Regions from separate parts of the Streptomyces sp. NPDC057617 genome, predicted to be linked through region 3. Evidence: riboswitches for the same ligand, from Rfam matches in the RefSeq annotation. Region 3 holds a riboswitch; each other region holds the start of a gene.
What was found. Region 3 has a riboswitch for thiamine pyrophosphate ahead of ACFU9P_RS16040 (thiamine ABC transporter substrate binding subunit). Riboswitches for the same ligand answer to the same signal wherever they lie in the genome.

Region 1: another riboswitch for thiamine pyrophosphate. It lies ahead of thiO (glycine oxidase ThiO); the one in region 3 lies ahead of ACFU9P_RS16040 (thiamine ABC transporter substrate binding subunit).
Region 2: another riboswitch for thiamine pyrophosphate. It lies ahead of thiC (phosphomethylpyrimidine synthase ThiC); the one in region 3 lies ahead of ACFU9P_RS16040 (thiamine ABC transporter substrate binding subunit).

Annotation. Positions count from the first base shown of each region.
Region 1 is NZ_JBHVGV010000003.1:419,084-422,351, forward strand. It holds gene ACFU9P_RS10745 (thiazole synthase) at 1-433, opposite strand, end outside; gene thiS (sulfur carrier protein ThiS) at 440-658, opposite strand; gene thiO (glycine oxidase ThiO) at 655-1,881, opposite strand; TPP riboswitch at 1,879-1,992, opposite strand; gene ACFU9P_RS10760 (NAD(P)/FAD-dependent oxidoreductase) at 2,101-3,268, shown strand, end outside.
Region 2 is NZ_JBHVGV010000013.1:251,830-255,097, reverse strand. It holds gene ACFU9P_RS28865 (YibE/F family protein) at 1-1,091, opposite strand, end outside; TPP riboswitch at 1,163-1,308, shown strand; gene thiC (phosphomethylpyrimidine synthase ThiC) at 1,301-3,175, shown strand.
Region 3 is NZ_JBHVGV010000005.1:475,704-478,971, reverse strand. It holds gene ACFU9P_RS16045 (ABC transporter permease) at 1-152, opposite strand, end outside; gene ACFU9P_RS16040 (thiamine ABC transporter substrate binding subunit) at 230-1,375, opposite strand; TPP riboswitch at 1,459-1,584, opposite strand; gene rlmN (23S rRNA (adenine(2503)-C(2))-methyltransferase RlmN) at 1,622-2,728, opposite strand; gene ACFU9P_RS16030 (phosphatidate cytidylyltransferase) at 2,852-3,268, opposite strand, start outside.

The DNA of each region.
Region 1 (3,268 bases), on a different contig from region 3:
CCTCCAGTTTTCTGGCGAGCACAGGATCGTCGTTCGTATAGGGCAGCACCGTGAACCCGTCGTCGACCAGCGTCTCCGCCGCGTCCAGCAGCTCCACCGGATCCGGCAGCAGCGTCCGCTCGTCCGCGACCACCTCCAGCTTGATCCAGTCCGTACCGAGCGCCTCACGCGCCAGCCGCGCCGTGAGCACCGCCTCGCCCGCCGTGAAGCACCCCGCCGTGTTGGGCAGGGCGCGGATGCCGAGGGAGCCGAGTACGGACAGGACGGACCCCTGGACCGTGGGGTCGAGGCGTCGCATCGCGACCGTGGTGAGTTCGGTGCCGGAGGCGACCAGGCAGCGTTCCAGTACGTCGAGGCTCGGCGCCCCGCCCGTCCCCATGATCAGCCGGGAGCCCAGCACGGTGGAGCCGATGGTGAACCGGTCGTCCGCCATCCCCGCTCAGCCCCCCTGGACCGCGGTCAGGACTTCCACCCGGTCACCCTCGCCGAGCACCGTTCCGGCCCAGCGCCCCCGTGGCACCACCATCTCGTTGACGGCGGCCGCGACACCCGAGGGCGCGGGGGTCAGCGCGGCGACCAGGACGTCGAGCGTGGTGCCCGGGGCGAGGTCGCGCGCCTCGCCGTTCACGGAGACGGACACCCGGACGGAGATGCTCATACGGTCAGCTCCCGTGGTACGGAGGTGAGGTCCTGCGGTACGGAGGTGAAGCGGCGCGGGGTGAACGGCCGGGCCAGTTCCGGGAGTTCGCCGGTCGTCAGCGCCTCGGCCAGCACATCGCCGGTGACCGGCGTGAGCAGCACCCCGTTGCGGTAGTGGCCGGTCGCGAGATGCAGTCCCGGCAGCGCGGTCGGCCCCAGCAGCGGCGCGTTGTCCGGCGAGCCGGGCCGCAGTCCGGCGAGGGTCTCGGTGAGCGGCAGCTCGGTGATACCGGGGACGAGTTCATGCGCATCGCGCAGCAATTCGTACACCCCGCCCGCGGTGACCGTGGTGTCCCAGCCCTGCTCCTCGCTGGTGGCGCCGATCACCAGCTCGCCGTTCTCGCGCGGCACCAGGTAGACATGGCTGCCGCGCACCACCGCCCGTACCGATCTGGTCAGGAACGGCGCATACGGACGCGGCACGGTCAGCCGCAGCACCTGGCCCTTGACGGGCCGTACCGGCGGCCGGATCTCGTGCGGCACGCCCGCCAGCCGCCCGCTCAGACTGCCGGCGGCCAGCACCACCTGGTCCGCGGCGAGCACGCGCCCGCCCGTCAGTACGGCGCCGGCGGCCCGGTCCCGTACGACCGAGAGCCGTTCGGCCAGGGCCCGGTGGAAGACCACCCCGGCCCGCTCGCACGCCGTGACCAGCGCCGCGGCCAGCCGGCGGGGATCGATCTGGTGGTCGCCGTCCACCCGAAGGCCCCCGCGTACGCCCGGCGCGAGCATCGGTTCGAGGCGCCGGCATTCGCGCCCCGTGAGCCACTCGGAGGCCAGCCCCGAGCGGCGCTGGAGATCGTGCAGTTCGCGCAGTTCGGCGCGGTCGTCGGTGTCGAGGGCGACGGCCAGCGTGCCGCTGGCGCGGTAGCCGGTCTCCTGGCTGCTGGCCTCCTCCAGCTCGGCCACGAAGTCCGGATAGCGCTCCGCGGAGGCCATATTGAGCCGGAGCAGGACCTGCTCGCCATGGTGGAGTTCGGTGACGGCGGCGAGCATGCCCGCCGCGACCCGCGCGGCGCCGCCGCCCGGACCGGGGTCGGCGACGACGGTGCTCAGCCCGCGCTGCGCGGCCCGCCAGGCCGTGACCAGGCCGATGATTCCGCCGCCGATGACCAGGACATCGGAACCGCTCCCCGTTCCCCGGTGAGGTGACTGCGGATGGGATGACGGATGGGGTGACTGCATGGGCGTCCAGCCCCTCCCTTCGCCGGCATGACCCGGATCAGGTTCGTACGGTCGGAGGCCGCTCCAGCCTCCCTCTCAGTCCGGTGCGTCCGGACTCCCGCGAGGTAGTGTCACCGGCCAGACTAACGCGCGGCCCGCCGCGCGGTAAGGCCGCGCCGGAGCCGCGAGAACCTCCGGCGGGGTACGCCCGGCGGTTGACCGGCTGCATATGGTGATCGGGTGAGCGAGCAGCAGAGGCAGCGGGAACTCCCGGCACAGCGGGCACATCGCGCGCGGCCGGGCGTCGTCATCGTCGGCGCGGGCATGGCGGGCGTGCAGACCGCCGTGGCCCTGCGCGAGAAGGGGTACGAGGGCCCGGTCACCCTGATCGGCGCCGAGCGGCACCCGCCGTACGACCGGCCGCCGCTCTCCAAGGCGGTGCTGCTGGGCACGGCGGACAGCCCGGCGTACGACATCGACTTCGCGGCGCTCGGGGTCGAGCTGAGACTCGGCGTGGAGGTGACCGGACTGCGCCCCGCCGCGCGGGAGGTCGACACCGGGGCCGGGCCCGTACCGTACGGCCTGCTGGTCATCGCCACCGGCGCAGAGCCGGTCGCCCTGCCGGGCACCGCGGCCACGCCCGGTGTCCATCTGCTGCGCACCCTGGACGACGCCGAGGCGCTGCGGCCCGTGCTGGACCGGGGGGCCGGGACCGTGGTCGTCGGCGCGGGGTGGATCGGCGCGGAGTTCACCACGGCGGCCCGCGCGGCCGGGTGTGCCGTGACGGTCGTGGAGGCGGCGGACCGGCCGCTGCCCGGTGCCCTCCCGGCCGAGGTGGCGGCTCCCATGGCGGACTGGTACGCGGAGAGCGGCGCCGAACTGCTCACTGGCGCCCGGGTCGCCGCCGTCGAGCCGGGCACGGTGGTCCTCGCGGACGGCCGGCGGCTCTCCGCCGAGGCCGTGGTGGTGGGCATAGGCGCGCGGCCCACGACCGACTGGCTGGCGGGCTCCGGAATCGCGCTGGGCCCGGACGGGGCGATCGTCGCCGACGAGCGGCTCGCGACCTCGCTGCCCGATGTGTACGCGGTCGGCGACTGCGCGTCCTTCCCCTCCGCCCGCTACGGCGAGCGGCTGCTCGTCCACCACTGGGACAACGCGCTCCAGGGACCGCGTACGGTCGCCGCCCAGGCCGTCGGCGAGAGCGAGCAGATCTACGATCCGGTGCCGTACTTCTGGTCGGAGCAGTTCGGCCGGTTCGTCCAGTACGCGGGGCATCACGCGGCGGCGGACACCCTGCTGTGGCGCGGCGGTCCCGCGGAGGCCGCCTGGTCGGTGGTGTGGCTGCGGGACGGGGTGCTGGTGGCTTTGCTCGCGGTCGGCAGGCCCCGCGATCTGGCGCAGGGGCGGA
Region 2 (3,268 bases), on a different contig from region 3:
AGCAGAGGCAGGGCGGCGCCCGCGTAGGCCAGGACCAGCGTATTGACCACCGAGGCGATATGGTCCCGGCCGATCCGGATACCCGCCCGGTAGAGGGCACGGGGCCCCATCGACGGATCCGCCTGATGCAGCTCCCAGACCGCCGAGGTCTGGGTGACCGTCACATCGTCGAGAACACCCAGCGAACCGATGATGACCCCGGCGAGCAGCAGTCCGCTCATATCGATCCCGGGATAGAGACCGTGGATCAGCCCGGTGTTGTCGTCGGTGTTGCCGGTCAGGCTCGCCCAGCCGATGAAGACCGACCCCAGCAGCCCGATCAGCAGCAGGGATACCAGAGTGCCGAGGACCGCGACCGAGGTACGGGCCGTCAGTCCATGGCACATATAGAGCGCGATCAGCATGATCGCGCTGGCCCCGATCACCGCCACGACCAGCGGATTCGAGCCCTGGAGTATCGCGGGCAGGATGAACAGCGTCAGCACGGCGAACGAGACCGCCAGCGCGACCAGCGCCATGACCCCGCGCAGCCGCCCCACCACGACCACAGCGAGCGCGAAGATCCCGGCCAGCAGGGCCATGGGGAACTTCCGGTTGACATCCGTCACCGAGTACTGGAGATCGCGGGGAGCGTCGGGTGCGTATGCCACCACAACGCCTTGTTTCACGTGAAACTGCCGCGGTGCGTCCGGCTGGACGATCTCGACGAAGGTCCGGCCCTTCTCCTTGCCGCTGGTGACTTCGATGGTGGCCTTCTTGCAGTCACCGGTCTGCTCCCGGTCCGCCTCGCGCCCCTGGGGTTTCGAGGTGTCACCGGTGGACGGGACCTGGGCGGCGTTCACGGACTTGCAGTCGACCTGCTGGATCTGCACCACCCGGCCCTGCTCGGTCTGCCGGTCGAAGCCCACCCCCGTACGTTCATGCGCCGGAGCGCCGCCCGGCCAGAGCACCACCAGACCGACGACCACCGCGGCCGCGAACGGGATCAGAACCGCCGCGATGACCTTGCGAAGGTGCTGGGAGACCGGCGCGGCGGGGCCATGACTGTGCGAGTGCCCGTGCGATTCATGGGTCTGCTGGGATGAGGTCACCGACCGATCATCGCAAGAAGCCTGAGGCCCTCTGTTCAGCACGCCGGATATGACGCTAGCGTGGGGGCACCTTTTGCACACGCGGGAGCTCGGAGCACCGGGCTGAGAGGGCGCTGACTGTGGCGTTCCGGGGAGTATCCCCTGGACCCCTGAGCTGCGCCGACCGCTGAACCTGTTACCGGGTAATGCCGGCGTAGGGAGTAGGTCTCATGACCGTTCAGGACGCACACACGCCTGCCTCCGATTCTGAAAACGAGTCTGGACATTCGAGCGAGGCTCATGGTTCGAGCCGGACTCAAAGGACTATCGGCTGGCACAAGGGATATGTCCAGGGCTCGCGCCCTGACCTCCAGGTTCCGGTCCGCCAGGTGCACCTCACCAACGGCCAGGACGTCACGCTGTACGACACCTCGGGTCCGTACACCGATCCGGCCGTCGAGACCGATGTACGCCGCGGTCTCGCGCCACTCCGGGAGAACTGGATCATCGGGCGGGGGGACACCGAGGAGTACGCGGGCCGGCCGGTCCGCCCCGAGGACGACGGGCTCAAGCACACGGCGCCGCGCGGCGGGCTGCGCAACCTCGACGCGGTCTTCCCCGGCAGGCCGCGCCAGCCGCGCCGGGCGCGGGCCGGACAGACCGTGACGCAGCTCTCGTACGCCCGGCGCGGGGAGATCACGCAGGAGATGGAGTACGTCGCGATCCGGGAGAACGTGTCCCCGGAGGTCGTGCGCGAGGAGATCGCCGCGGGCCGTGCCGTACTGCCGGCCAATGTCAATCACCCGGAGATCGAGCCGATGATCATCGGCAAGCGGTTCCTGGTGAAGGTCAACGCCAACATCGGCAATTCCGCGGTCACTTCCTCCATCGAGGAGGAGGTGGAGAAGATGACCTGGGCGACCCGCTGGGGCGCCGACACGGTCATGGACCTCTCCACCGGCCGCAATATCCACACCACGCGCGAGTGGGTGCTGCGCAACTCCCCCGTGCCGATCGGCACCGTGCCGCTCTACCAGGCGCTCGAAAAGGTCGACGGCAAGGCCGAGGAGCTGACCTGGGAGATCTACAAGGACACGGTCGTCGAGCAGGCCGAACAGGGCGTCGACTACATGACGGTCCATGCCGGGGTGCTGCTGCGGTACGTTCCGCTGACGGCGCGCCGCAAGACGGGCATCGTCTCGCGCGGCGGCTCGATCATGGCGGCATGGTGCCTCGCGCACCACAAGGAGTCGTTCCTGTACGAGAACTTCGAGGAGCTGTGCGAGATCCTCGCGGCGTACGACGTGACGTACTCCCTCGGTGACGGCCTGCGGCCGGGGTCCATCGCGGACGCCAACGACGAGGCCCAGTTCGCCGAGCTGCGCACGCTGGGGGAGCTGAACTCGACCGCCAAGCGGCTCGGCGTACAGACCATGATCGAGGGCCCGGGCCATGTCCCGATGCACAAGATCAAGGAGAACATCGACCTCCAGCAGGAGATCTGCGAGGAGGCGCCGTTCTATACGCTCGGCCCGTTGACGACCGATGTGGCCCCGGCGTACGACCACATCACCTCCGGCATCGGCGCGGCGATGATCGCGTGGTGGGGTACGGCGATGCTCTGCTACGTCACCCCCAAGGAGCACCTGGGGCTGCCGGACCGGGACGACGTCAAGACCGGTGTCATCACGTACAAGATCGCCGCGCATGCCGCGGACCTCGCCAAGGGGCACCCGGGGGCGCAGGCGTGGGACGACGCGCTGTCCGACGCCCGGTTCGAGTTCCGCTGGGAGGACCAGTTCAATCTGGCCCTGGATCCGGACACGGCCCGGGAGTTCCACGACGAGACGCTGCCGGCGGAGCCGGCGAAAACGGCGCACTTCTGCTCGATGTGCGGCCCGAAGTTCTGCTCGATGAAGATCTCGCAGGACATCCGGCGGCGGCACGGCGGCGAGTTCGAGAGCGACGGCGGCGGCGACGGTACGGGAAGCGCGGGCGAGGCGGGCGCAGCGATCGGGGCCGACGAGATCGAGGCGGGCATGGCGCAGAAGTCCAAGGAATTCGCCGCGGCCGGCAACCGGGTCTATCTGCCGCTGGCGGACTGAACCCGGCGGACTGAGGGCCGGCGGCCCTCCGGACCGAGCGCCGGGCCTGAGAGGCTACGCAGCCTCGGAGGCCGGACGACGGAACGGCGGGCC
Region 3 (3,268 bases):
GTGAACCAGAGAACACCGAGGATGTCGGGACGGCTCAGTACCTCGCCGACGCGGCCGAACTGCCAGGTGCCGTCGGCCTTGAGGCCGCGGCCGACGATCGCGGTCACGGGATAGGCGAAGAAGACCGCGAAGAACGCGACGGGTACGGCCATGAGGACGAGCCGGACGGAACTCGCGCGGCCCTTCGGGGTGGGGCGAGCCGGCCGGGCCCGGCTCGCCGCCCTGTCGGCTACTTCACCACGAGTGAGGTCCACGACTGGATCCACTGCTCACGGTTGGCGGCGATCTTGTCGGGTGCCACGGTCTCGGGCTCGCTGACCGTCGCGCCGAACTTCGTGAACAGCTCGGGCAGCTTCACGCTCTTGACGACCGGGTTGACGAACATGTTCAGCGGCATGTCCGCCTGGAAGGTGTCGCTGATCAGGAAGTCCACCAGGGCCTTGCCGCCCGCCTCGTTCTTCGCGCCCGTGAGCAGCCCGGCGAACTCCGTCTGCCGGAAGCAGGTGCCGGTGGCGACTCCGGTGGGCGCCTGCTGCGGCTGCGGCTCGGCGTACAGGACCTCTACGGGCGGGCTGGAGGCGTACGAGACGACGAGCGGGCGGTCGGCCTTGGCCTTTCTGCCGCCGGCCGAGCCCGAGAAGTTCTCGTTGTAGGCCTGTTCCCAACTGTCGACGACCTGCACGCCGTTGGCCTTGAGCTTCTTCCAGTAGTCCTGCCAGCCGTTGTCGCCGTACCGCGCGGCCGTGCCGAGGAGGAAGCCGAGGCCGGGCGAGGAGGTCGCGGCGTTCTCCGTCACGAGCAGGTCCTTGTACTGCGGCTTGACCAGATCGTCGAACGACTGCGGCGGCGCGAGCTTCTTGTCCGTGAAGTACTTCTTGTCGTAGTTGACGCAGATATCGCCGGTGTCGATGGGCGTGACCCGGTTCTGGCCGCGGTCGAGCTGGGTGGCCGTGTCGACGCGGTCGAGACCCTTGGCCTTGTACGGCGTGAACAGGCCGTTGTCGAGGGCGCGGGAGAGCAGGGTGTTGTCGACGCCGAAGAAGACATCGCCCTGGGGCGAACCCTTGGTGAGGATCTCCTTGTTGAGGGCCTCGCCCGCGTCCCCGCTCTTCAGGACCTTGACCGTGTAGCCGGTCCGCCGGGTGAACTCCTTGAGCACGGCGGGCGAGGCGTTGAACGAGTCGTGGCTGACGAGGGTGACGGTCTTCGACTCCGTACCGCCGCTGCCGCCGGACGGCGCGGAGCCGTCGGACCCGCCGCAGGCGGCGAGGACCGAGACCCCGAGCGCGGTGGCGAGCGCGGCGACGGCCGTCCTTCTGCGGGCGGCCGTCCTTCTGTCAGTGACGGTGCCGGCTGTACTGGTGGTGCTGCTCACTGGTTTTCCTCCTGGGAAGTCCAGGAGAAGACGCGGCCCTGCCCGGAGTCAGGACCGGCCGGACTCCGGGCAGGGCGCAACAGCTTGAGTGGTGACCGAACTTCCTACCCAGAATGACCTGGGCGAGGTTCAGAGGGTCTGCGGCCGCTGCCCGCTCTCGCGGACATGTGCCACACTCTCAGCGCTGTGGCGCTCCCCTGTCGGAACATATGCAATGCGTTCAGGCCAACATTACCCCGTGGCCTCCTAGCGCTCCGAGGCGGCCAACTGCCCGCACGCCCCGTCGATCTCCTGGCCCCTGGTGTCCCGTACCGTCACCGGCACGCCATGGGCCGCGATCGCCTCGACGAACGCCTTCTCGTCCTCGGGGCGTGACGCCGTCCACTTCGATCCCGGGGTCGGATTGAGCGGGATCAGATTGACGTGCACCCGCTTGCCCTTGAGCAGCCGGCCCAGCCGGTCGCCGCGCCACGCCTGGTCGTTGATGTCGCGGATGAGGGCGTACTCGATGGAGACCCGGCGGCCGGACTTCTCCGCGTACTCCCAGGCCGCGTCCAGCACTTCCCGTACCTTCCAGCGGGTGTTGACCGGGACGAGGGTGTCGCGCAGCTCGTCGTCAGGCGCGTGCAGGGAGACCGCGAGGCGGCACTTGAACCCCTCGTCGGCGAAACGCAGCATCGCGGGCACCAGACCGACCGTCGAGACCGTGATCCCGCGCTGGGACAGACCCAGACCGTCTGGCTCGGGGTCGGTCAGCCGGCGTATCGCGCCGACCACCCGGTTGTAGTTGGCGAGCGGCTCGCCCATGCCCATGAAGACGATGTTCGACAGCCGGGAGGGGCCGCCGGGCACCTCGCCGTCGCGCAGCGCGCGCATCCCGTCGACGATCTGGTGCACGATCTCCGCGGTGGACAGATTGCGGTCGAGCCCGGCCTGTCCGGTGGCGCAGAAGGGACAGTTCATCCCGCAGCCGGCCTGCGACGAGATGCACATCGTGACCCGGTCCGGATAGCGCATCAGCACCGACTCGACCAGGGTGCCGTCGTGCAGCCGCCACAGCGTCTTACGGGTGGTGTCGTCGTCGCACGAGATGTGCCGCACCACCGACATCAGCTCGGGCACCAGCTCCGCGGCGAGCTTCTGGCGCGCGGCGGCCGGGATGTCGGTCCACTGCTGCGGATCGTGTGCGTACCGCGCGAAGTAGTGCTGCGAAAGCTGGTTGGCACGGAACGCCTTCTCGCCGATCGCGGCGACGGCCTCGCGGCGCTCGGCGGGGGTGAGGTCGGCGAGGTGTCGCGGCGGCTTCTTGGCTCCGCGGGGCGCGACAAATGTCAGTTCTCCAGGTACAGGCATGGTGGAACCAGTGTCGCAGACATGCGGCAGGGGCCCGCTGTCCTGTGGACAACGGGCCCCCGTACGGTATCGCCGCAGGTCAGGCCCTTGACCGGGCCTGGCTCGGCAGGAACCTGCGAGACATCAGGAGCCTACGAAGATCACCAGCAGCAGCCAGACCACCGGCGCCGTGGGCAGCAGGGAGTCGAGGCGGTCCATGATGCCGCCGTGCCCGGGCAGCAGCGTGCCCATGTCCTTGATACCGAGATCCCGCTTGATCATGGACTCGCCGAGATCGCCGAGCGTCGCGCTGGCCGCGACGGCCAGTCCGAGCAGCAGCCCCTGCCACCAGATTCCGTCGTGGATCAGGAACTGCATGCAGAGCGCGCCGGCCACCATGGCGAAGACGACGGCTCCCGCCAGCCCCTCCCTGGTCTTGCCGGGGCTGATGCGCGGCGCGAGCTTGTGCGTACCGAAGCGCCAGCCGACCGCGTACGCGCCCGTGTCGCTGACGACTGTCAGCAGCATGAACATCAGCACCCGCCACGGCCCGTCGTCCGC